DNA from 4 places in the Pantoea sp. GABEPS69 genome. Region 2 is predicted to be linked to each of the others. Evidence: predicted binding sites of a transcription regulator. Region 2 holds the regulator's gene; each other region holds the start of a gene.
The links. Region 2 encodes PurR, which represses purine synthesis genes. Its sites were predicted from a motif close to CANGCAAACGTTTGCNTG; they were not measured.
Positions count from the first base shown of each region.

Region 1: a site for PurR is predicted at 2,410-2,427, ahead of purM (phosphoribosylformylglycinamidine cyclo-ligase). Genes of this name have one in related genera too.
Region 3: a site for PurR is predicted at 1,644-1,661, ahead of PVE98_RS19840 (NCS2 family permease). Genes of this name have one in related genera too.
Region 4: a site for PurR is predicted at 2,178-2,195, ahead of purL (phosphoribosylformylglycinamidine synthase). Genes of this name have one in related genera too.

Region 1 is NZ_CP118618.1:1,033,712-1,039,556, forward strand. Features, by position in the region: gene pstB (phosphate ABC transporter ATP-binding protein PstB) at 1-414, shown strand, start outside; gene purN (phosphoribosylglycinamide formyltransferase) at 673-1,311, opposite strand; gene purM (phosphoribosylformylglycinamidine cyclo-ligase) at 1,308-2,348, opposite strand; gene upp (uracil phosphoribosyltransferase) at 2,588-3,214, shown strand; gene uraA (uracil permease) at 3,279-4,562, shown strand; gene hda (DnaA inactivator Hda) at 4,654-5,355, shown strand; gene arsC (arsenate reductase (glutaredoxin)) at 5,352-5,693, opposite strand; gene PVE98_RS04910 (M48 family metallopeptidase) at 5,700-5,845, opposite strand, start outside.
Region 2 is NZ_CP118618.1:2,205,894-2,211,738, reverse strand. Features, by position in the region: gene punC (purine nucleoside transporter PunC) at 1-641, opposite strand, end outside; gene punR (DNA-binding transcriptional activator PunR) at 762-1,667, shown strand; gene purR (HTH-type transcriptional repressor PurR) at 1,664-2,689, opposite strand; gene PVE98_RS10855 (YnhF family membrane protein) at 2,975-3,064, shown strand; gene PVE98_RS10850 (C40 family peptidase) at 3,111-3,911, opposite strand; gene PVE98_RS10845 (Grx4 family monothiol glutaredoxin) at 4,274-4,609, shown strand; gene rnt (ribonuclease T) at 4,651-5,328, opposite strand; gene gloA (lactoylglutathione lyase) at 5,440-5,845, opposite strand, start outside.
Region 3 is NZ_CP118618.1:4,099,519-4,105,363, forward strand. Features, by position in the region: gene PVE98_RS19830 (MFS transporter) at 1-903, shown strand, start outside; gene yieH (6-phosphogluconate phosphatase) at 900-1,580, opposite strand; gene PVE98_RS19840 (NCS2 family permease) at 1,730-3,043, shown strand; gene PVE98_RS19845 (4'-phosphopantetheinyl transferase superfamily protein) at 3,241-3,990, opposite strand; gene PVE98_RS19850 (malonic semialdehyde reductase) at 4,156-4,746, opposite strand; gene mnmE (tRNA uridine-5-carboxymethylaminomethyl(34) synthesis GTPase MnmE) at 4,930-5,845, opposite strand, start outside.
Region 4 is NZ_CP118618.1:969,191-975,035, forward strand. Features, by position in the region: gene tadA (tRNA adenosine(34) deaminase TadA) at 28-525, shown strand; gene mltF (membrane-bound lytic murein transglycosylase MltF) at 557-2,014, opposite strand; gene purL (phosphoribosylformylglycinamidine synthase) at 2,280-5,845, shown strand, end outside.

The DNA.
Region 1 (5,845 bases), 1.2 Mb from region 2:
CGCGACAGGCGAGTGCTGAACGAGGCGTGCGAACGCGCGCTGCGTGCCGCGGCGCTGTGGGGCGAGGTGAAGGATCAGCTGGGACAAAACGCGCTGACGCTCTCTAGCGGCCAGCAGCAGCGGCTGGTGATCGCGCGCGCCATCGCTATCGAACCGGAAGTCCTGCTGCTGGACGAGCCGACGTCGGCGCTCGATCCTATCTCGACGCTGGTGATTGAAGAGCTGATGACCACGCTGAAGCAGCACTTTACGCTGGTGCTGGTCACCCACAATATGCAGCAGGCGTCGCGCGTCTCCGACTACACCGCCTTTATGCATCAGGGCGCGGTGGTGGAGTTCGATGAAACGGATCGCATCTTTACCTCGCCGCGCAACCGGCGCACCGAGGATTACATTACCGGGCGCTACGGCTGAGGTAGCGGTACGTGTTCTCACAGGTAGCTAACAAAGTCAAAACGTAGCTGGCATGGGCAGAAGAGCAAAGCGTCCTGCGGCAGGGACAAAAACGCCGGGAGCGTTTTTGAACAGCGCAGAGCGCTGGCCCGTTTACGGGCGCACCTCAGGGAGGAGGTGCGTGTCCGCGCAGGCCGAGCGCGTATGGATACCTTGAGCGGCCTGGCGATCGATCCATGCCCTCTACGTAAGCACGGATAAATCAAACAGCTTTATGCCCTAGTCGTACGCGTAGCCCTGCGGCGGCAGCGGCTGATTATCCAGCCAGGCCTTGCCTTCGCGCATCGCTAACCGACCCTCGACAAACCAGCTAATCACCAGCGGATAGATCGCATGCTCCTGATGCTGCACGCGCGCCGTAACCTCGTCTTCACTGTCGTCAGGGAAAACCGGCACGCGAGCCTGCAGTATCACCGGGCCGCCGTCCAGCTCGTCGGTCACGAAATGCACCGACGTGCCGTGTTCGGCGTCGCCGTTCGCCAGCGCCTGACGATGGGTGTGCAGGCCAGGGTATTTCGGCAGCAGGGAAGGGTGGATATTGAGCAGGCGATCCTGATAATGCGCGACAAAGGCGCTGCTCAGGATGCGCATATAACCCGCCAGCACCACCAGATCCGGCGCGTACGCGTCGATCTCCCGCATCAGCTGACGATCAAAGGCTTCGCGATCGGGGAAATCGCCCGCCGCCAGCGCATGGGCCGGCACGCCCGCGTCGCGCGCGCGCGTCAGGCCGTAAGCGGTCGATTTATTACTGAAAACGGCAGCGACGCTGCCGTTAATCCGCCCGCTTGCGCAGGCGTCGAGGATGGACTGAAGATTACTTCCGTTGCCGGAGATCAGTACAACCAGCTTTTTCATGCGTTGATAACCACGCGCTCTTCCGCATCTGACGCCTTGATCACGCCGATCTGCCAGGCTTTTTCGCCCGCGGCGCGCATCAGCTCTACCGCCTTGTCGGCTTCGGCGGCGCTCAGGGCGATCACCATGCCGACGCCGCAGTTAAAGGTGCGGTACATCTCGTGGCGGCTGACGTTGCCCGCCTGCTGCAGCCAGTCAAAGACAGCGGGCCATTCCCAGCTCTTCTCATCGATCACCGCCTGGGTATGATCCGGCAACACGCGCGGAATATTTTCCCAGAAGCCGCCGCCGGTCAGATGGGCAATCGCATGCACATCCACCTGCTCGATCAGGCTAAGAATATTTTTCACGTAGATGCGGGTCGGTTCCAGAAGGTGGTCCGCCAGCGGGCGGCCGTCCAGCTGTTTCGTCAGCGGATCGGTCTGGCTCACTTCGAGGATTTTGCGCACCAGCGAATAGCCGTTAGAGTGCGGGCCGCTGGAGCCCAGCGCGATCAGCACGTCGCCGTCCTGTACTTTTGAACCGTCGATAATTTCAGATTTCTCAACCACGCCGACGCAGAATCCCGCCACGTCGTAATCTTCGCCGTGGTACATGCCCGGCATTTCAGCGGTTTCGCCGCCTACCAGCGCGCAGCCGGACTGCAGACAGCCCTCGGCGATGCCGGTGATAACGGAAGAGGCGGTCTCGACGTCCAGCTTGCCGGTGGCGTAATAGTCGAGGAAAAACAGCGGTTCCGCGCCCTGAACCACCAGATCGTTCACACACATGGCGACCAGATCGATGCCGATAGCGTCATGGCGCTTCAGATCCATCGCCAGACGCAGCTTGGTGCCGACGCCGTCGGTTCCGGAGACCAGCACCGGCTCGCGATATTTCTGCGGCAGCGCGCAAAGGGCGCCGAAACCGCCCAGCCCACCCATTACTTCCGGGCGACGGGTCTTTTTCACCACGCCTTTAATACGATCAACCAGAGCATTACCAGCATCGATATCAACGCCGGCGTCTTTGTAGCTGAGAGAGGTCTTGTCGGTCACTGCGGAATCCCCACGCGATTGCGGTTGGTGGTTAACAAAAAGCGCGGCAATTCTAACAGCGCAGGCAAACGTTTGCGAGTCCCATTGCCTGGTCAAATTGCGCGCCGGACGATTTTCATCAATCCTTGAATGACGGATCAAAACTTAGCCTCTTTGCGCAACGACATATGGCGCGCCTGCGAAAAGGCGGTATAATCCCGCGATTTTTTTTTAGCTCAACTCATTCCGGGAGAACACCAATGAAGATCGTGGAAGTCAAACACCCGCTGGTCAAACATAAACTGGGCTTGATGCGTGAGCACGATATCAGTACCAAGCGCTTCCGCGAGCTGGCGTCGGAAGTCGGCAGCCTGCTGACCTACGAAGCCACCGCCGACCTGGAAACCGAGCGCGTCACCATCGAAGGCTGGAACGGTCCGGTGGAAATCGATCAAATCAAAGGTAAAAAAATCACCGTTGTGCCGATTCTGCGCGCCGGTCTGGGGATGATGGAAGGGGTGCTGGAGCATGTGCCAAGCGCGCGCATCAGCGTGGTCGGGGTCTACCGCGACGAAGAGACGCTGGAGCCGGTGCCCTATTTCCAGAAGCTGGTCTCCAACATCGAAGAGCGCCTGGCGCTGGTGGTCGACCCGATGCTGGCCACGGGCGGCTCGATGATCGCCACCATCGATCTGCTGAAAAAAGCGGGCTGCAGCAGCATCAAGGTGCTGGTTTTGGTCGCCGCGCCGGAAGGCATCGCCGCGCTGGAGAAGGCGCATCCGGACGTTGAGCTCTACACCGCGTCGGTGGATCGCGGCCTGAATGAAAAGGGGTATATCATTCCAGGGCTGGGCGATGCCGGCGACAAGATTTTCGGAACGAAGTAACTGAATCAGCCGACCAGAGAGTCGGCTTTTTTTTGGCAAAAATAAACGTTGAAGGGGATAAATGATGACTCGTCGCGCCATTGGCGTCAGCGAACGACCGCCGCTACTGCAAACCATACCGCTCAGCCTGCAACATCTGTTCGCCATGTTCGGCGCAACGGTGCTGGTGCCGATCCTGTTTCATATCAACCCGGCGACGGTGCTGCTGTTCAACGGCGTCGGCACGCTGCTTTACCTTTTTATCTGCAAAGGCAAAATCCCTGCCTATCTCGGCTCCAGCTTCGCCTTTATCTCGCCTGTGCTGCTGCTCTTGCCGCTCGGCTATGAACTGGCGCTGGGAGGTTTTATCCTGTGCGGCGTGCTGTTCTGCATCGTGGCGCTGATTGTGAAAAAGGCCGGCACTGGCTGGATCGACGTAATGTTTCCGCCGGCGGCGATGGGCGCGATCGTGGCGGTTATCGGTCTGGAGCTGGCGGGCGTGGCGGCCAATATGGCGGGATTGCTGCCGGCAGAAGGCGCGAGTCCCGACAGCACCACCGTGACTATCTCGCTGGTGACGCTGGGCGTGACGGTGTTCGGCTCGGTGCTGTTCCGCGGCTTCCTCGCCATTATCCCTATTCTGGTGGGCGTGGTGGCAGGCTACGCGCTCTCGTTTGTTATGGGCATCGTCGACTGGACGCCGGTCTACAACGCGCCCTGGTTCGCGCTGCCGGCTTTCTATACGCCGCGCTTCGAGTGGGCGGCGATGCTGACCATTCTGCCCGCCGCGCTGGTGGTGATCGCCGAGCATGTCGGGCATCTGGTGGTGACCGCCAATATCGTGAAAAAAGATCTGATCCGCGATCCCGGCCTGCATCGCTCGATGTTCGCTAACGGCCTTTCCACCGTGATTTCCGGCTTTTTCGGCTCGACGCCGAACACCACCTACGGCGAAAATATCGGCGTAATGGCGATTACCCGCGTCTATAGCACCTGGGTGATCGGCGGCGCGGCGATCATCGCGATCCTGCTCTCGTGCGTCGGCAAGCTGGCGGCGGCGATTCAGGCGATCCCGGTGCCGGTCATGGGCGGCGTGTCGCTGCTGCTCTATGGCGTCATCGGCGCGTCAGGTATCCGCGTGCTGATTGAATCCAAAGTGGATTACAGCAAGGCGCAAAATCTGATCCTCACCTCGGTAATCCTCATCATCGGCGTCAGCGGAGCGAAAGTGCACATCGGCGCCGCGGAGCTGAAAGGCATGGCGCTGGCGACGCTGGTCGGCGTGCTGCTGGCGCTGATCTTCCGCGTTATCTCGCTGTTGCGCCCGGAAGAAGTGGTGCTGGACGCCGAAGAGAAGCGCGGTCACTAAACCCCGCGCGGGCAGGGACGCCCGTTATCCTCACCCGGTGAAAACTGTGGTAGACTTGCCCCGTTTTTTGCCTGTTCCTTTTGAGGTGCTTCTGAACACGCCGGCACAACTGTCACTGCCACTTTACTTACCGGACGACGAGACGTTCGCCAGCTTTTGGCCGGGGGAAAATCCGTCGCTTATTGCCGCGCTGAAAGGCGCCCTCAGTCAGCAACACGGCAGCTATCTCTATTTCTGGTCGCGCGAAGGCGGCGGCCGCAGCCATCTGCTGCACGCGGCGTGCGCGGAGATGTCGGCGCGCGGCGAAGCGGTCGGCTATGTGCCGCTGGATAAACGCACCTGGTTTGTGCCGGACGTGCTGGACGGCATGGAGCATCTGGCGCTGGTCTGCATCGATAATATCGAGTGCATCGCCGGTGAAGAGGCGTGGGAAATGGCGATCTTCGATCTCTATAACCGCATTCTGGAAACCGGCAAAACCCGGCTCTTTATCACTGGCGATCGGCCGCCGCGGCAGCTCAACCTCAACCTGCCCGATCTGGCGTCGCGTCTCGACTGGGGGCAGATCTATCGTCTGCAGCCGTTGAGCGACGAAGATAAGCTGCAGGCGCTGCAGCTGCGCGCCGGTATGCGGGGCTTTGAGCTGCCGGAAGATGTCGGCCGTTTCATGCTGAAACGCCTCGATCGCGAAATGCGCACGCTGTTCGAAACGCTGGATCGCCTCGATCACGCTTCGATTAGCGCGCAGCGCAAGCTCACCATTCCTTTCGTAAAAGAGACGCTCGGGCTTTAAAGGATCTCCAGCACCGCTTCCGGCGGCCGGCCGATGCGCGCCCGATCGCCGTTGATCACCACCGGACGCTCCAGCAACGCCGGATACACGGTCAGCGCCTCAAGCAGCTGCGCTTCGTCGGCATCTTCCAGCCGCAGCGTTTTATAAAGCTCCTCTTTGGTGCGCATCAGCTGCCGGACGCTGCTCATGCCGAGTTTTTGCAGCAGAATTTGCAGCGTCTCGCGATCCGGCGGGGTCTCCAGATAGCGGACGATCTCCGGCTGAACGCCGTTAGCCTCCAGCAGCGCCAGGGTTTCGCGGCTCTTGCTGCAGCGCGGATTGTGATAAATGGTGACCATGCTGGGTTATCCTTTTTGATACTGCTTGAAGCGGGTTTGCAGCTGACGAAGCTGGTCGATACGCGCGTCGTAGCGCGCCTGCTTCAGGCTGCCGACCGGCACCTGCGCGCTGGCGCTGCTCAGCGTGGTAATCGCCTGATCCAGCTGGCCAT
Region 2 (5,845 bases):
GCGGCATAGATCAATACGTTGCCGCCATAGACGCCGGAGCGCAGCAGCGAGAAGAAGCCGGGCTGATCGCCCGCCTCTTTTGCCGTCGGGCGGCTGGCGGGCAGGCGCAGCGTCACCAGCATCAGCGCCACGCCGGTCAGCGTCAGCACCAGAAAGATCGAACGCCAGTGAAAGTGGCTAATCAGCCAGGCGCCGAGCAGCGGCGCCAGCGCGGGCGAAAGCGCCACCAGCGGCATAATGGTGGCGAACACCTTATTGGCGCGCGCGCGCGGATAGCGATCCACCACCAGCGCCTGCCAGCTCACCGCCGCAGCGCAGACGCCGATTGCCTGAATAAAGCGCAGCGCCAGCATCAGCACCGCATTTTCCACCCACAGCATGCCGGCGCAGCCGAGCGCGAACAGTCCCAGCCCCATCAGCAGAACCGGTTTGCGGCCGATGCGGTCGGAAAGCGGGCCCCAGAAAAGTTGACCGATGGCGAAACCCGCCAGGAACAGGCTCATACTGGCGCTGATAATGCCGGGCGAGGTATTAAAGCTGATCTGCATCGCGCCGAAGGCGGGCAGATACATATCGGTCGCCAGAAAGCCCAGCATGCTGAGCAGAGCGAGGTAGGGCATAAATCCTTTTGATGACAGCATGGTTTTTAATCTCATATTTCGTCAGGCAGGTTAAACGCGGCAAAGTGTAAAAGGGTGCGCCTGCCGCTGTGAAACGTTAATATTTGCAGAGTGCTGTGAAAATTTTTGAAAGGAAAAAGCATGTGGTCCGAATATGCGCTTGAAGTGGTAGACGCCGTGGCGCGCACCGGCAGTTTTAGCGCCGCCGCGCAGGAGCTGCATCGCGTGCCCTCTGCCGTCAGCTATACGGTGCGCCAGCTGGAAACATGGCTGGCGGTGCCGCTGTTTGAACGGCAGCATCGCGACGTGGCGCTGACCGCCGCTGGCGAGCATTTCGTGCGCGAAGGCCGCGAGGTTATCAAAAAAATGCTCGCCACCCGCAGGCAGTGCCAGCAGCTGGCCAACGGCTGGCGCGGGCAGCTCAGCATCGCGGTCGATCGCATCGTGAAGCTGCCACGCAGCCGTCAGCTGGTGACCGACTTCTATCGACACTTTCCCGATATGGAGCTGCACATCAGCTATGAGGTGTTTAACGGCGTATGGGACGCGCTGGCCGACGGACGCGTCGACGTGGCGATCGGCGCCACCCAGGCGATCCCGGTCGGCGGGCGCTTTTCCTTTCGCGATATGGGCGCGCTGAACTGGCGCTGCGTCGTGGCGCGCCACCATCCGCTGACGCAGCAGCCGCAGCTCGACGACGACGCGCTGCGCGTCTGGCCGTCGCTGGTGCTGGAGGATACCTCGCGCGCGCTGCCGCGCCGCATGACCTGGACGCTGGATAACCAGCGCCGACTGGTGGTGCCGGACTGGCAGGCGGGGCTGGCGTGCGTGCTGGATGGCTTATGCGTGGCGATGATGCCGGGCCATCTGGCGCGTCCGCTGCTGGATAAGGGCGAGCTGGCGGAGCTGACGCTGCCTGCACCCTTTCCGGAAAGTCACTGCTGCGTGAGCTGGTCGGAGGCGCGCGCATCGCCGGCGCTTAGCTGGTTGCTCAGCTATCTCGGCGATGCGCAAACGCTCAATCAGGAGTGGTTAAGCGAGGATTAACGGCGGTAGTCGCGGAACGGGCCGTCGCCGACCGAGCGGCGCTCAATCAGCGTGGGATGCACTTCGATGGTCTGCGACACTTCGCGTTTGCTGGTGATGCGATCGAGCAGCATCTCCAGCGCCTTCTCGCCCAGCTGGGCTTTAGGCTGATGCACGGTGGTCAGCGCCGGAGTGAAGTAGCGCGCGTTGCGCACGTTGTCATAGCCGATCACCGAAATATCCTGCGGCACGCGCAGTCCCATCTCGTCGGCGGCGCAGATCGCGCCCATCGCCATAATATCACCGCCGCAAAAGATCGCCGTCGGGCGCTGCTTCTGCTGCAGGATCTGCTGCATCGCCTGATAGCCCGATTCCGGTTCGAAATCGCCCTGTACGATCCATTCGGGACGCACCGCGATGCCTGCTTCCTCCAGCGCTTGCAAAAAGCCCGCATGGCGCCCGCCGCCGGTGTTGCGCTCCAGCTGGCCGGGAATGGCGCCGATATCGCGATGGCCGCGTTCAATCAGATAGCGTCCCGCCAGATAGCCGCCCTGGAAAGCGTTATCGAGCACGGTGTCGGTAAAATCGCCGCGCGATTCGCCCCAGTCCATGACCACCATCGGAATATTGCGGTTCTCTTCCAGCATCTTCAGCAGATCGTCCGGATACTCGGAGCACATCACCAGCAGGCCGTCGACGCGCTTCTGCGCCATCATCGACAGATAGGCGCGCTGCTTTTGCAGATCGTTGTGGGCGTTGCCAAGAATTAAGGTGTAGCCCCGCTCGAAGCAGTGGTGCTCGACCGCTTCGATGATTTCCGCAAAATAGGGCGCTTCGCTGGAGGTGGCAAGCAGCCCCAGCGTTTTAGTGTGGTTGACCTTCAGGCTGCGCGCCACGGCGCTGGGCGAATAGTGTAATTCCTGAATCGCCTGCCAGACGGCGTTGCGCGTCTCTTCCGCAACGAAGCGCGTTTTATTGATCACGTGGGAAACGGTGGTGGTGGAAACACCCGCGCGCTTCGCGACATCTTTAATTGTTGCCATTAAAAAGAGACTCCAGAACTTATCAATAACCCACTGATAAGCATAATGTTAAACGTTTGCGTCCGCTAAGAGAGTTTTCTGTTAATTCGCTACAGTTTTTGTCGGTGAAATACTCACTGGGCAGGACAAAACAGGGGCTGTTGCGTACGAACGGTACGGGCGTTGCGTCAGTTGCGCAACAAAGCCGGGGATTCTAACAAGGCTTGCGGGATAAAACGAGATTTTTACCGACAACTATGGGAAAATCGCACAAGACCCTGATAATTGTGTGGATAAGGAGAGGAAATGAGCACCGATTTGAAACTGGCATTAATGACCACCGGCGCGGCGCTGCTGATGATTGTGGCCTTTAGCTTTACCGCCGTCATGCACTAACAGACAGCGATAAAAAAACCGGGATTATCCCGGTTTTTTTTCGCGTTTAGCGAATGGTTTTCGGCGTCATTACCCGGCGCGCGCCGATATAGTGACGCTGCCAGTAATCATCCGAGAGCCCGCTAATCTGGATATCTTTTCCGGTGCGCGGCGACTGAATGAATTTGCCGTTGCCGAGGTAAACCCCGACGTGGTCGGCGGTGCCGCGGCCGTTGATACGAAAGAAGACCAGGTCGCCTTTTTCCAGCGACTCGCGCTTCACCGGCGCAGCGTCGCGCAGGTGGTACATTTCGTTGGCGGTGCGCGGGATTCTGAATTTTACCAAATCTTTATAGGCGTACCAGACGAGGCCGCTGCAGTCGAAACCGGTATGCGGCGAGGTACCGCCCCACTGATAAGGCTTGCCCAACTGACCCATCAGCTTGGTCATCGCCGTTTCGCGCGCTTTCTGGTAACGCAGGCGATGGGACTTGCTCATTTTGATGGTGGGCGTGCCGTCGCTATCCAGCAGCGGGAGAGTAGCGGCTTTTACGGTGCTCAGCGAGCGCTGGCGGCCATAGCGTTTGCGAGAAGATTTCAGGGTTTTTTTGGTGTCGGCGGCGGAAGGGGAAAGCTTAGCCGTTTCAATTTTCTTCTGCTTTTTCAGTTTGAGTTTTTGCGCAGTAGAAGGGCGCGCTTTTTTCGCGCTGGTTTTAACCGGTCGCCGTTTGCGGCGCTCATCTTCGCGCGCGCTTTTTTTCTCCGCCTTGTGCAGGCTGGCGTTAACCGGCGCTTGCGGTGAGGCCGAAGCGATGTTCATGAACAGCTGCGCGAAAGCTAATATAAAGAGCGTAATCAGTAATCGCATAGTCCGGTTACAGGGTTAGCGGTTACGACAACAGGCCGTAACGAGGTTAGAAAAATCTGATCGGAGATCAGCGCCGGGGCCATTCTAAGCCAGGTTTTTTTCAAAAGTTAAGCCATTTTTCTATTAAACTGTTACAGGGTTGCATCTGACTCATAAATGAGCGATTTCAGCAGTTTATAGCAGCAAAGTTATTACCAGTTATGAACAGCTTAAGTTTTGATTATCGTCAGAAAAAGCCAGATCTTTACTAAAGAACTTAACAAACATGGCGGTTTCGCCTGGCAAGCGAGAAATTGTCGTTTTCAGGGACGGGGCGAAGTCGCTACAATAAACAAACACGAAGTAGGGAATTAAGGAAGGCAATTATGAGTACTGTAGAAAAAATTGAGCGCCAGATCGCAGAAAACCCGGTCCTGCTGTATATGAAAGGCTCGCCGAAACTGCCAAGCTGCGGTTTCTCTGCGCAGGCGGTGCAGGCGCTCTCTGCCTGCGGTGAGCGCTTTGCTTACGTGGATATTCTGCAGAACCCTGATATTCGCGCCGAGCTGCCGAAATACGCCAACTGGCCGACCTTCCCGCAGCTGTGGGTAGACGGCGAGCTGGTCGGCGGCTGCGATATTATCGTCGAAATGTTTCAGCGCGGCGAACTGCAGTCGCTGATCAAAGAGACGGCGGAAAAGCACAAAGAAGCGGAATAAAAGCAGCGCAATAAAAAAGGCCGACGCAAGTCGGCCTTTTTTTACGCCTGTTCCGGCGTCGCTTCCGCGTCGTCGTCGCTCGCCGCCATCGGCAGCGGCCAGCCGCCCAGCCGTTTCCAGCGGTTCACCAGTTCGCAGAACAGCGTTGCCGTCTGCTCGGTATCGTAGAGCGCAGAGTGCGCCTGGGTGCTGTCAAAATCCATGCCTGCCGCTTTACAGGCTTTCGCCAGTACCGTTTGCCCCAGCACCAGCCCGCTCAGCGCAGCGGTGTCGAAGGTGGCAAACGGATGGAAAGGGTTGCGCTTCAGCCCGGCGCGCCCGGCGGCGGCCATCATAAAATTAAGGTCGAAGGTTGCGTTGTGCGCCACCATGATGGCGCGATTACAGTGGTGATCCTTGATGCCTTTGCGCACCATCTTGAAAATGGCGTGCAGCGCCTCATATTCGCTGATCGCGCCGCGCAGCGGGTTGCTGGGATCGATGCCGGTAAACGCCAGCGCCTCCGGATGAAGCAGCGCGCCTTCGAAAGGCTCGACGTGGAAATGCAGCGTCTGGTCGCGGTGCAGCCAGCCGTCTTCGTCCATTTTCAGCGTGGTGGCGGCGATCTCCAGCAGCGCATCGGTCTGCGCGTTAAAGCCTGCGGTCTCGACATCGATCACCACAGGATAGAAACCTCGGAAACGTTGATTCAGCGCGTTCAGGGAGTTCGTTTCAGACATCAGCATCTCATAGCAGAAAATAGGCAGCGCGCATTATGGCAAAAAAAAGAGGAGGGTGCAGCAGAAGGGAAAGCTTCAGCCTGCCGCAGCGTGCAGACTGAAGCGGCAAACTTAGTTGCCCAGGCCGTGACCGGCATGTTTATTTTCGATCAGCTCGATCTTGTAGCCGTCTGGATCTTCGACGAAGGCGATAATGGTGGAACCGCCTTTCACCGGACCCGCTTCGCGCGTGACCTTGCCGCCCGCGTTGCGGATGCGGTCGCAGGTGGCTGCCACGTCATCCACGCCCAGCGCGATATGGCCGTAGGCGTTGCCGAGATCGTAGCTGTCCACGCCCCAGTTGTAGGTCAGCTCGATGACTGCGCCTTCGCTCTCTTCGGTATAGCCAACGAATGCCAGCGTATATTTATACTCCGTGTTTTCGCTCTGACGCAGCACGCGCATGCCGAGAACGCGGGTGTAGAAGTCGATGGAACGTTGCAGATCGCCAACGCGCAGCATGGTGTGAAGTAAACGC
Region 3 (5,845 bases), 1.9 Mb from region 2:
GCGGGCATGGGGCTGGGCGGCGAGTTCGGCATCGGCATGGCGCTGATTGCCGAAGCCTGGCCGGCGGAAAAGCGCAACCGCGCCTCGGCGTGGGTCGGCATCGGCTGGCAGCTTGGCGTGCTGCTGGCGGCCTTTATCACGCCGCCGCTGCTGGGCGTCATCGGCTGGCGCGGCATGTTTCTGGTCGGTCTGCTGCCCGCGCTGTTCTCGTTTGTGCTGCGGCGCAGCATGGGCGAGCCGGAGGCCTTTACCCGACAGGCGAAACTGACGCCGTCGCTGTCGTTCGCCGCGCGCCTGAAAATGCTGGTGCAGGATCGCGCCACCGCGAAAGCGAGCCTCGGCATCTTTATCCTGACGTCGGTGCAGAACTTCGGCTATTACGGGCTGATGATCTGGATGCCGAGCTATCTCTCCGCTAACTTCGGCTTTAGCCTGACCAAATCGGGATTATGGACCGCCGTCACCGTGGTCGGCATGACCTTCGGCATCTGGCTGTTCGGCGTGCTGGCGGACCGCTTTGCGCGCTGGAAAATTTTCCTGCTTTATCAGTTCGGCGCTGTGGCGATGGTGGTGATCTACGCGCAGCTGCGCGATCCCACCGTGATGCTGTTTACCGGCGCCCTGATGGGGATGTTCGTCAACGGCATGATTGGCGGCTATGGCGCGCTGATCTCCGACACTTTCCCGCCGCAGGCGCGCGCCACGGCGCAGAACGTCTTGTTCAACCTCGGGCGCGGCGTCGGCGGTTTCGGCCCGCTGGTGATTGGCCTGCTGGCGGCGAAAATTTCGTTTGCCGCGGCGATTACCCTGCTGGCGCTGATCTACCTGCTGGATATCGTCGCCACGCTCTTTTTGCTGCCGAAAAAGCAGGGTAACGACGATTCGCTGGGCGCGATTGGTTAAATCGCGGGGGATGAGTCGGCGACCAGCTGCCAGCCGCGCGCGCGCCACAGCGCGGGCAGCTCGGCCATATCGGTAAAGCGCGTCACCAGCGGGTGATCGATTTCAGGGTTGTGCGCGTCCGCGCAGTAGTAAAATACCGGGATGCCCGCCGCGATGCCGGCGCGGGCGCCCGCTTCGGAATCGTCCACCAGAATGCAGCGCTCGACAGGCACCTGCATCTGTTCGGCGGCGTAATGCATCAGCGCGGGATCGGGCTTCCAGCGCGAGATGTCGTAGCCGCTGTAGAGGCGATCGCGAAACCAGGGCAGCATGCCGGTCAGCCCCAGCGAGTGCTGCATCTTCTTTACCGTGCCGTTGGAGACGACGCACATCGGCACGGTTATTTTCTCTACCAGCGCTTTCGCGCCGGGAATTTCCGTCAGCGACGCGTCGAACAGGCGCGCCACCTCGGCGCGGTAGTCGGCCTCAAACGTCGCCTGCGGCAGCGTGGCGTGATGCGTTTCTCCGACGTCGCGAATAATATCGTAGAGCTGGACGCCTTTGTACTTTTCGAACATCTCCTGTAACGAGCAGCTAATTCCGTAGCGGGCGAAGGTGTTGACGTACGCCTGGGTGCAGAGCAATTCGCTATCTACCAGGGTGCCGTCGCAGTCAAAAAACACGCACTCTACTGCCATCTGTCGCTATCCTTCTGTTTTCGAGAGAGCACACACTTTAACCTAATCGACGCAGATTGCGATCCCGGAAACGGTTGCGAAAAATCATTGTATTGCCGCTGTAAAGCGGTCAGGATACGCGCCGAGTTCTTTTCATCAGGATCGTTGGCATGAGTAAACAAGGCCTTTTGCAGCGCGTTTTTAAGCTGCAGGAACATGGCACTACGGTGCGCACCGAAGTTATCGCCGGTGTCACCACTTTCCTGACGATGGTCTACATCGTCTTTGTTAACCCGCAGATTCTTGGCGTGGCAGGCATGGATACCCAGGCGGTATTCGTCACAACCTGTCTTATCGCCGCATTCGGCAGTATTTTGATGGGCCTGTTCGCCAATCTGCCGGTGGCGCTGGCGCCGGCGATGGGGCTCAACGCCTTTTTCGCCTTCGTGGTGGTCGGCGCGATGGGCTACTCGTGGCAGGTGGGGATGGGCGCCATTTTCTGGGGCGCGCTGGGGCTGCTGATCCTGACGCTGCTGCGCGTGCGCTACTGGATGATCGCCAATATCCCGCTGAGTCTGCGCGTCGGCATCACTGCCGGTATCGGTTTGTTTATCGCCATGATGGGGCTGAAGAACGCCGGCATCATCGTTGCGAATCCCGATACCATCGCTGCGGTCGGCAATCTCACCTCGCACAGCGTACTGCTCGGCGCGCTAGGCTTCTTTATCATCGCCATTCTGGCATCGCGCAATATCCATGCGGCGGTGCTGATCTCGATGGTGATCACCACGGCTATCGGCTGGGCGCTGGGGGATGTGAAATTTGTCGGTCTTTTCTCCACGCCGCCTGCGATCGGCAGCGTGGTCGGGCAGGTGGATATCAAAGGCGCGTTCAATATCGGCATGGCGGGCGTTATCTTCTCCTTTATGCTGGTTAACCTGTTCGACTCTTCCGGCACCCTGATCGGCGTCACCGACAAAGCGGGCCTGACCGATGAGACAGGCACGTTTCCGCGCATGAAGCAGGCGCTGTTTGTCGATAGCTTCAGCTCAGTGACTGGCGCGCTGGCAGGTACCTCGTCAGTGACCGCTTACATCGAGAGTTCGTCCGGCGTGGCGATCGGCGGCCGCACCGGCCTGATGGCGGTGGTGACCGGCGTGCTTTTTCTGCTGGTAATGTTCCTGTCGCCGCTGGCGGCGATGGTGCCAGGCTATGCGGCTGCGGGCGCGCTGATCTACGTCGGCGTGCTGATGACCGCCAGCCTGTCGCGCGTGCGCTGGGACGATCTCACCGAAGCGGTGCCGGCTTTCGTCACCGCGGCGATGATGCCGTTCAGCTTCTCGATTACCGAAGGTATCGCACTGGGCTTTATCGCCTACTGCGTGATGAAGCTGGGCACCGGCCGCTGGCGCGAGATCAGCCCCTGCGTGGTGGTCGTGGCGCTGCTGTTCGTGTTGAAAATCGCCTTTATCGACGCGCATTAAGAAGACGGCTCGGGCTCTATCGCAAACCGCAGAGTCGTCTGCAAGCGGGCGAGATGAACCGAAGAGCAAAGCGTCACGCGCCATGGATGGCGCGGGCCGAGCTGGCAGGGATGCCGTTTTTTGCGTCTTTGCGATCGGTTCATCTCGCCCGCGTTGGCACCATTGCCCCGTAAAAAAAGCCGCTTAAGCGGCTTTTTTTATACCTCTGGATGGAGGCTGCGCTCCCGCGGCGAGCTGGCCAGACGCAGCGTGCGCGGTCCGATATTGGGCTTGCTCATCTCTACGTCGCGCAGCGCATGCCACTCACGCGAGGCGTCAATTTCCCACAGGTGCAAACGCTGAGTTGCGGGCGACAGAGCGCATGACCACACCAGCGTCGGCTCGGCGTCGCACACCGCCTGAATATCGGGGTAGCTCGTCGAGCGCAGACGGCCGGCCGCGGGCTGCAGCCGCAGCGAGGCCATATTATCGTTACCTTCGCCGGTCAGCTTGAGAATGCTCTGGCGCAGCGTCCAGATTTGCGTCACCGCCTCCATAAAATCCTGTTGCGCATTGATCCAGGCGCGCTCGCCCGACGTAAGCGACTGCATCAGCTGCTCCTGCGTCTGGCGGCTATGGGCGCGCACGATCTCCATATCCAGGCCGGCGCGTCCGCCCTCTTCGGCCAGCAGCACGCCGACCATATTGCCGGCATAGGCGATGCTGAAATCGGGCAAATCGCGATCGGCAAAGGCGGGGCGGCCGTTGCTGTGGGTAACGAGAGCAGGAAGGGTGCTGATACCGTAAACGCGCAGCATCAGCTGCGCCAGCATCAGGCGAGCAAGCAAAAAACGGCCGCGGTATTTGTCAGGCAGCTGTCGCGCCTGATCGATGACATCCTGCGGCATGCGCATGGCGTCGGCGACAATGCCGCGATCGCCCATCCAACGTACAAAATGACCCGCCATCTGTCGCTCCGTGAAAATGGTCACTTAATCATCAGGGCGCATTGTAAGAATTTTCTGAGCATATTGCATCTGACATGCAACAGAATGACGCATATTCAGAATCGGCTGATAAAAAGCGGCGGGAAAAGAGAGGCCGCTACGCGCTTGCGCAGCGGCGGGTTACCGTCAGGCCAGTTTGCACGCCTGGTCAAAACGCAGACGCGGCAGACGCGGATGCAGCTTCTCGCGATCGCCATAGCCGAGGTTGATTAACATATTCACCTGCCAGCTGCTGCCGGCGAAGAATGCCTCGTTGACTTTTGAAGGATCGAAACCTGACATCGGGCCGGCATCCAGCCCGAGCGCGCGCGCGGCCAGGATCAGATAGCCCGCCTGCAGGCTGCTGTTGCGAAAGGCGGTCTCTTTCACCAGTTCCGGGCTGCCGGTAAACCAGCTGCGCGCATCGGCGTGCGGAAACAGCTGCGGCAGCCGATCGTAAAACGCCATATCGTGGGCGACGATGACCGTCACCGGCGCGGTCATGGTCTTTTCTACATTGCCGGATGAGAGCGCCGGCTTCAGCTTCTCTTTGCCTTCCTGCGAGGTGACAAATACAAAGCGGCCTGGCGAGCAGTTGGCCGAGGTCGGACCAAGCGCAGTCAGCGCGTAGAGCTGCTCCAGAATGCCGTCTTCAAGGGGCTTGTCCTGCCAGTAGCTATGAGTGCGGGCTTCGTTAAATAATTGGTCGAGCGCGGTGTTGTCGAGCGGTGTATGCATTCTACTCTCCTTGGTCAGGCGGAAGCAGCCGCCTGAGACATGCCATTGTGAAGGCGTATCCGGGAAAACCGGTGCTTATCGTTTATACCCCAATGGCGATTCGTCGCCAAATAGCAAAGGTGCAAACAGGCGGCGTTTGGCTGAGGAGAGGGGCGAAAGTGCACAAATTGACGCTGTTTCCGATCATTTCCCAATACAGAAGCTGGAAAATATCCGTCCCAGCAAATCATCGGAGGTAAACTCGCCGGTGATCTCGCTTAGCGCCTGCTGCGCCAGCCGCAGCTCTTCCGCCAGCAGTTCGCCTGCCCACGCGCCCAAAAGCTGCGCCTTGCCCTGCTGTAAGTGAGTAGCTGCTAACTCCAGCGCCTGAAGATGACGCCGACGCGCCAGGAAGCCGCCTTCCATATTGCCGGAAAAGCCCATCGACTGTTTCAGATGGTCGCGCAGCGCATCCACGCCCGCGCCGGTGCGCGCCGAAAGACGAATAAGTGAGTGATGATTTACTTCTGTCAGACCCAGCGTTTCGCCAGTGACGTCCGCCTTATTGCGCACGACGGTAATCGGCAACGCAGCAGGCAGGCGCGAAACGAAGTCGGGCCAGATCTGCGCCGCTTCCGTGGCGTCGGTGGTGGTGCCGTCTACCATGAACAGCACGCGATCCGCCTGCTCGATCTCCTGCCAGGCGCGCTCGATGCCGATACGTTCGACTTCGTCGCTGGCCTCGCGCAGCCCGGCGGTATCGATGATATGCAGCGGCATGCCGTCGATATGAATATGTTCGCGCAGCACGTCGCGCGTGGTGCCGGCGATATCGGTAACGATTGCCGCTTCGCGTCCCGCCAGCGCATTCAGCAGGCTCGATTTACCCGCATTTGGCCGACCTGCGATCACCACTTTCATGCCTTCGCGCAGCAGGCTGCCCTGACGCGCTTCGGCGCGTACGGCGTCGAGATCGACGATTACCTCATCCAGCTGCGCTTCGATTTTACCGTCGGAAAGAAAATCGATCTCTTCATCGGGGAAGTCGATAGCCGCTTCGACGTAGATGCGCAGGTGGGTCAGCGCCTCTACCAGCTGGTTGATGCGAATCGAAAAGGCG
Region 4 (5,845 bases), 1.2 Mb from region 2:
CTTTGCTGCTGCCGGGAGTGAGCCTGCGTGAATCAATCTCAAGACGAATACTGGATGCGCCATGCGCTGCGGCTGGCGCGCATCGCCTGGGAACAGGGCGAAGTGCCGGTCGGCGCGGTGCTGGTGCAGGGCGATCGCGTTATCGGCGAAGGGTGGAACCGGCCCATCGGCCAGCACGACCCAACTGCGCACGCCGAAATGATGGCGCTGCGTCAGGGCGGCAAGGTGCTGGAGAATTATCGCCTGCTGGCTACCACGCTCTACGTGACGCTGGAGCCCTGCGTGATGTGCGCCGGCGCGATGGTGCACAGCCGCATCGCACGGCTGGTCTACGGCGCCAGCGATGAGAAAACCGGCGCGGCGGGTTCGCTTATGGACGTGCTCGGCCATCCCGGCATGAATCATCAGGTGGTGCTGCAGAGCGGCGTGCTGGCGGAGGAGTGCGCGGCGATGCTAAGCGACTTTTTCCGCATGCGGCGCGAGCAAAAAAAAGCGCTGCGTCAGGCGCAGCGCGGAACGGACTAACGCGGCGTCGACGCCGCGCTTCACACATTGCCTAGTTCATGGCGATTTCCGGCGCCACCGCCGGATAGCCGCTGCCCAGCTCCGCCTCTTGCGCCGCCTGCTGGGCCAGGCGTTTCTCCTGCTCCTGCAAATATCCCACCAGGCTCAGCTGATACTTACGGATGTTCTCGACGTAGTTATAGGCTTCGTGACCGCGCGCATAGCCGTAGGTGGTCTGCGCATAGTAGCGTTTCTGGCTCAGCATCGGCAGCCGCAGCTTGACGTCGGCCCAGCTGTCGGGGTTGCCGCCCTGTTTCGCCGTGAGCTTGCGCGCATCCAGCATATGGGCATAGCCCATGTTGTAGGCCGCCAGCGCGAACCAGATGCGCTCATCTTCGGGAATGGTGGCGGGCACCTTTTCCATCATGCGCTGTAGATAGAGGCTGCCGCCGCGAATGCTCTGCTCGGTGTCGGTTCGATCCTCGACGTTCAGGCTGTCGGCGGTGTTGCGCGTCAGCATCATCATGCCGCGCACGCCGGTCGGGGAGGTCGCCAGCGGATTCCAGTGCGACTCCTGATAGGAGATCGCCGCCAGCAGCCGCCAGTCGATGCTGGCCGCATACTTCTCAAACAGCGGTTTGATCTCCGGCAGCGTCACGTCGATGGCGCGCAGGAAGGTTCGGGTATCGACATAGTCGAAGGTGCCGACGTGGCCGAGATACTTCTCCTCCAGGCGCGCCATCACGCCTTCTTCACCCATCGAGTTAAAGAAGTCGAGCATCGCGGCGTTCAGGCTGCTGTCGTCGCTGTGCGGCACATACCAGGTGACCGGCTCTTCATCCGTGACGTCGAACGCCACCGCCAGCTGCGGATGGATGCGCTGCAGCAGGGCGATGGTGACGGAATCGCCAATGGTGTAGTCGAGCTTGCCGTCGGCAACCGCCTCCAGCAGCGCTTTCGGCGCCTGATCGGTGGAGATGACCCAGTTAAGATCGGGATACTGCTTATCGCGCGCCGTTTTCAGCGACGACAGATAGGCGGAGCCGGAAGCGACCCTGAGCTCGCCTTTGAGATCGCCGAGATTTTTCGGGCGCGGCTTATCGACGCGATAGACCAGCTGCTGGGACACGGAGTAGTAGCTCGGCCCGGTTTTATAGCGCGCCAGCCTTTCATCGTTGTAAATCAGCCCCGCCGCCAGCAGGTCCGCCTTGCCGTCGTCGAGATCGTCAAACAGATCGCTGAGGTTCGGGCGCACCGTGACCTTGAGCTTAACGCCCAGATAGTCGGCAAAGCGCTTCGCCAGCTCGTAATCCATGCCGGCCGGGGCTTTATTGATGGTGTAGTAAGTCAGCGGGGAGTTGATGGTACTGATACGCAGCACTCCCCGTGATTTTATCTGCGAAATCGCATCCTGTCCGTTGCCGTACCACGGGATCGATGGCCATAACGCCATCGCCAGCAGCAGGGTGACGAGACCGATCAGCAGATAATTTAATTTTAGGCGTTTCAAATAGTTGTCTCTCGCTGGCTCTAAGGCCTCTGTCTTTTAAAGGCAGTATTGATCTTTTTTGAACTCCCAGAGCGAGGGGCATTTTGCGCAACTCGGCAGCGTAGAGCAACTTATAAAGCAGGTTTTGCGCAAAATTCAGGCAATTCCGCAGGCAGAGAAATTATGCGCAAACGGTTTCGTCGAGCGGGGTGTTTCTCTATAATACCGCCCGTTTTCTGCTGTTGTGCCCCTTGAAGCGTCGCACGGCGCTCTGACGAGAGATTAAATGATGGAAATTCTGCGTGGTTCGCCCGCCCTGTCGGCATTTCGTGTAAACAAACTGCTGACCCGCTTTCAGGACGCTCACCTGCCGGTGAGTGACATTTACGCCGAGTACGTCCATTTTGCCGATGTCAGCGCACCGCTGAACGCTGATGAAAAAGCGCGCCTCCAGCGCTTGCTGAAATACGGTCCTTCTCTCGCCGAACATGCGCCGCAAGGCCGCCTGCTGCTGGTAACGCCGCGTCCCGGCACCATCTCGCCCTGGTCTTCCAAAGCGACCGATATCGCGCACAACTGCGATCTGCCGCAGGTGCGCCGCCTGGAGCGCGGTCTGGCCTTCTACGTGCAGGCGCCGCAGCTTACCGACGCGCAGTGGCAGACGCTTCAGGCGCTGCTGCACGATCGCATGATGGAGACGGTTTTCAGCGATCTGTCGCAGGCGGAAGCGCTGTTCGCGCATCACGAGCCGCAGCCGTTGAAAAGCGTCGACGTGCTGAATAACGGCCGTCAGGCGCTGGAAGAGGCGAACCGCACGCTGGGGCTGGCGCTGGCGGACGACGAAATCGACTATCTGCTGGCGGCTTTCCAGCGCCTCGGGCGCAACCCCAACGACATCGAACTCTATATGTTCGCGCAGGCCAACTCTGAGCACTGCCGTCATAAAATTTTCAACGCCGACTGGATTATCGACGGCGAAAAACAGCCGAAATCGCTGTTTAAAATGATTAAAAACACCTTCGAGACCACGCCGGACCACGTGCTGTCAGCCTACAAAGACAACGCGGCGGTAATGGAAGGCTCGGAAGTGGGACGCTTTTACGCCGACGCGCAAAAAGGCGAGTATGAGTACCATCAGGAGGCGGCGCATATCCTGATGAAGGTAGAAACCCATAACCATCCTACGGCGATCTCGCCGTGGCCCGGTGCCGCGACCGGCTCCGGCGGCGAGATCCGCGACGAAGGCGCGACCGGACGCGGCGCGAAGCCGAAAGCCGGCCTGGTCGGTTTCTCAGTGTCAAACCTGCGTATTCCCGGCTTTGAACAGCCCTGGGAAGAGGATTTCGGCAAGCCGGAGCGCATCGTCAGCGCGCTGGACATCATGACCGAAGGCCCGCTGGGCGGCGCGGCGTTCAATAACGAATTCGGGCGTCCGGCGCTGAACGGCTACTTCCGCACCTATGAAGAGCGAGTAAACAGCCATAACGGCGTCGAACTGCGCGGCTACCATAAGCCGATCATGCTGGCGGGCGGCATCGGCAACATCCGCGCCGATCACGTGCAGAAAGGCGAGATTACCCTGGGCGCGAAACTGATCGTGCTGGGCGGCCCGGCGATGAATATCGGTCTGGGCGGCGGCGCGGCCTCGTCCATGGCGTCAGGCCAGTCTGACGCCGATCTCGATTTCGCCTCCGTACAGCGCGACAACCCGGAAATGGAGCGCCGCTGTCAGGAGGTGATCGACCGCTGCTGGCAGATGGGCGAAGAGAACCCGATTCTGTTTATTCACGACGTGGGCGCGGGCGGCCTCTCCAACGCCATGCCGGAGCTGGTGAGCGACGGCGGCCGCGGCGGCCGTTTCAACCTGCGCGACATCCTGAACGACGAGCCGGGCATGAGCCCGCTGGAAGTGTGGTGCAACGAGTCGCAGGAGCGTTACGTGCTGGCGGTGGCGCCGGAGAAGCTGGCGCAGTTCGATGCGCTCTGCCAGCGCGAGCGCGCGCCTTACGCGGTGATCGGCGAAGCGACCGAAGAGCAACACCTGAGCCTGAGCGACAGCCACTTCGACAACACGCCTATCGATATGCCGCTGGACGTGCTGCTGGGCAAAACGCCGAAGATGACGCGCGACGTGGCCACGCAGCAGGCCAAAGGCGAGCCGCTGCTGCGCGACGGTATTACCCTTAGCGACGCGGTAAACCGCGTGCTGCACCTGCCGACCGTGGCGGAGAAAACCTTCCTCGTCACCATCGGCGACCGTACCGTCACCGGCATGGTGGCGCGCGACCAGATGGTCGGTCCGTGGCAGATTCCGGTGGCGAACTGCGCGGTCACCACCGCCAGCCTCGACAGCTATCACGGCGAGGCCTTCGCGCTGGGCGAGCGCGCGCCGGTTGCGCTGCTCGATTTCGCCGCCTCCGGCCGTCTGGCCGTGGGTGAAGCACTGACCAACCTGGCGGCGACGCAGATTGGCGATCTCAAGCGCGTGAAGCTCTCCGCTAACTGGATGGCGGCGGCAGGCCACCCTGGCGAAGATGCCGGCCTCTACGAAGCGGTCAAGGCGGTAGGCGAAGCGCTCTGTCCTGCGCTCGGCATCACGATTCCGGTCGGTAAAGACTCGATGTCGATGAAAACCCGCTGGCAGGAAGGCATCGAGCAGCGCGAAATGACTTCGCCGCTGTCGCTGGTGATCACCGCCTTCGCCCGCGTGGAAGATGTGCGCCGCACCGTCACGCCAGAGCTGCAGGCGGACGGCGAAAACCTGCTGCTGCTGATCGATCTCGGCAACGGCGCCAATACGCTGGGCGCCACCGCGCTCTCGCAGGTCTATCGTCAGCTGGGCGACAAGCCGGCCGACGTGCGCGATGCGCAACAGCTGGCGGGCTTCTTTAACGCGATTCAGGCGCTAGTGGCGCAGCAGAAGCTGCTGGCCTACCACGATCGTTCAGACGGCGGCCTGCTGGTCACGCTGGCGGAAATGGCCTTTACCGGCCACTGCGGCGTTGAGGTCGATATCGCCGCACTGGGCAGCGACGCGCTGGCCGCGCTCTTTACCGAAGAGCTGGGCGCGGTGATTCAGATTAAGGCCGAAGATCGCGCGGCGGTGGAAAAGGTGCTGGCGGAGCAGGGACTGGCAGCGTGCAGTCATGTTATCGGCCGCGCGCAGCGCGGTGACCGCTTTGTGATTCGCTCCGGCGACAGCGCGGTCTACAGCGAAAGCCGCACCACGCTGCGTACCTGGTGGGGCGAAACCAGCTGGCAGATGCAGCGCCTGCGCGATAACCCGATCTGCGCCGATCAGGAGCATGAAGCGCGTAAAGACGACAACGATCCTGGCCTCAACGTCCATCTGACCTTTAATCCGGAAGAGGATGTCGCCGCGCCGATGATCGCCACCGGCGCGCGTCCGCGCGTTGCGGTGCTGCGCGAGCAGGGCGTCAACTCCCACGTCGAAATGGCGGCGGCGTTCCATCGCGCAGGCTTTACGGCGGTTGACGTCCATATGAGCGATCTGCTGGCGGGACGTCGCGGTCTGGACGAGTTCCAGGCGCTGGTGGCGTGCGGCGGTTTCTCCTACGGCGACGTGCTGGGCGCCGGCGAAGGCTGGGCGAAATCGATTCTGTTCAACAACCGCGTGCGCGATACGTTCGAGAACTTCTTCCATCGTCCTCAGACGCTGGCGCTGGGCGTCTGCAACGGCTGTCAGATGATGTCGAACCTGCGCGAGCTGATCCCGGGTAGCGAACTCTGGCCGCGCTTCGTGCGCAACCAGTCGGAGCGTTTCGAAGCGCGCTTCAGCCTGGTGGAAGTGGCCGCCAGCCCGTCGCTGCTGCTGGACGGCATGGCTGGTTC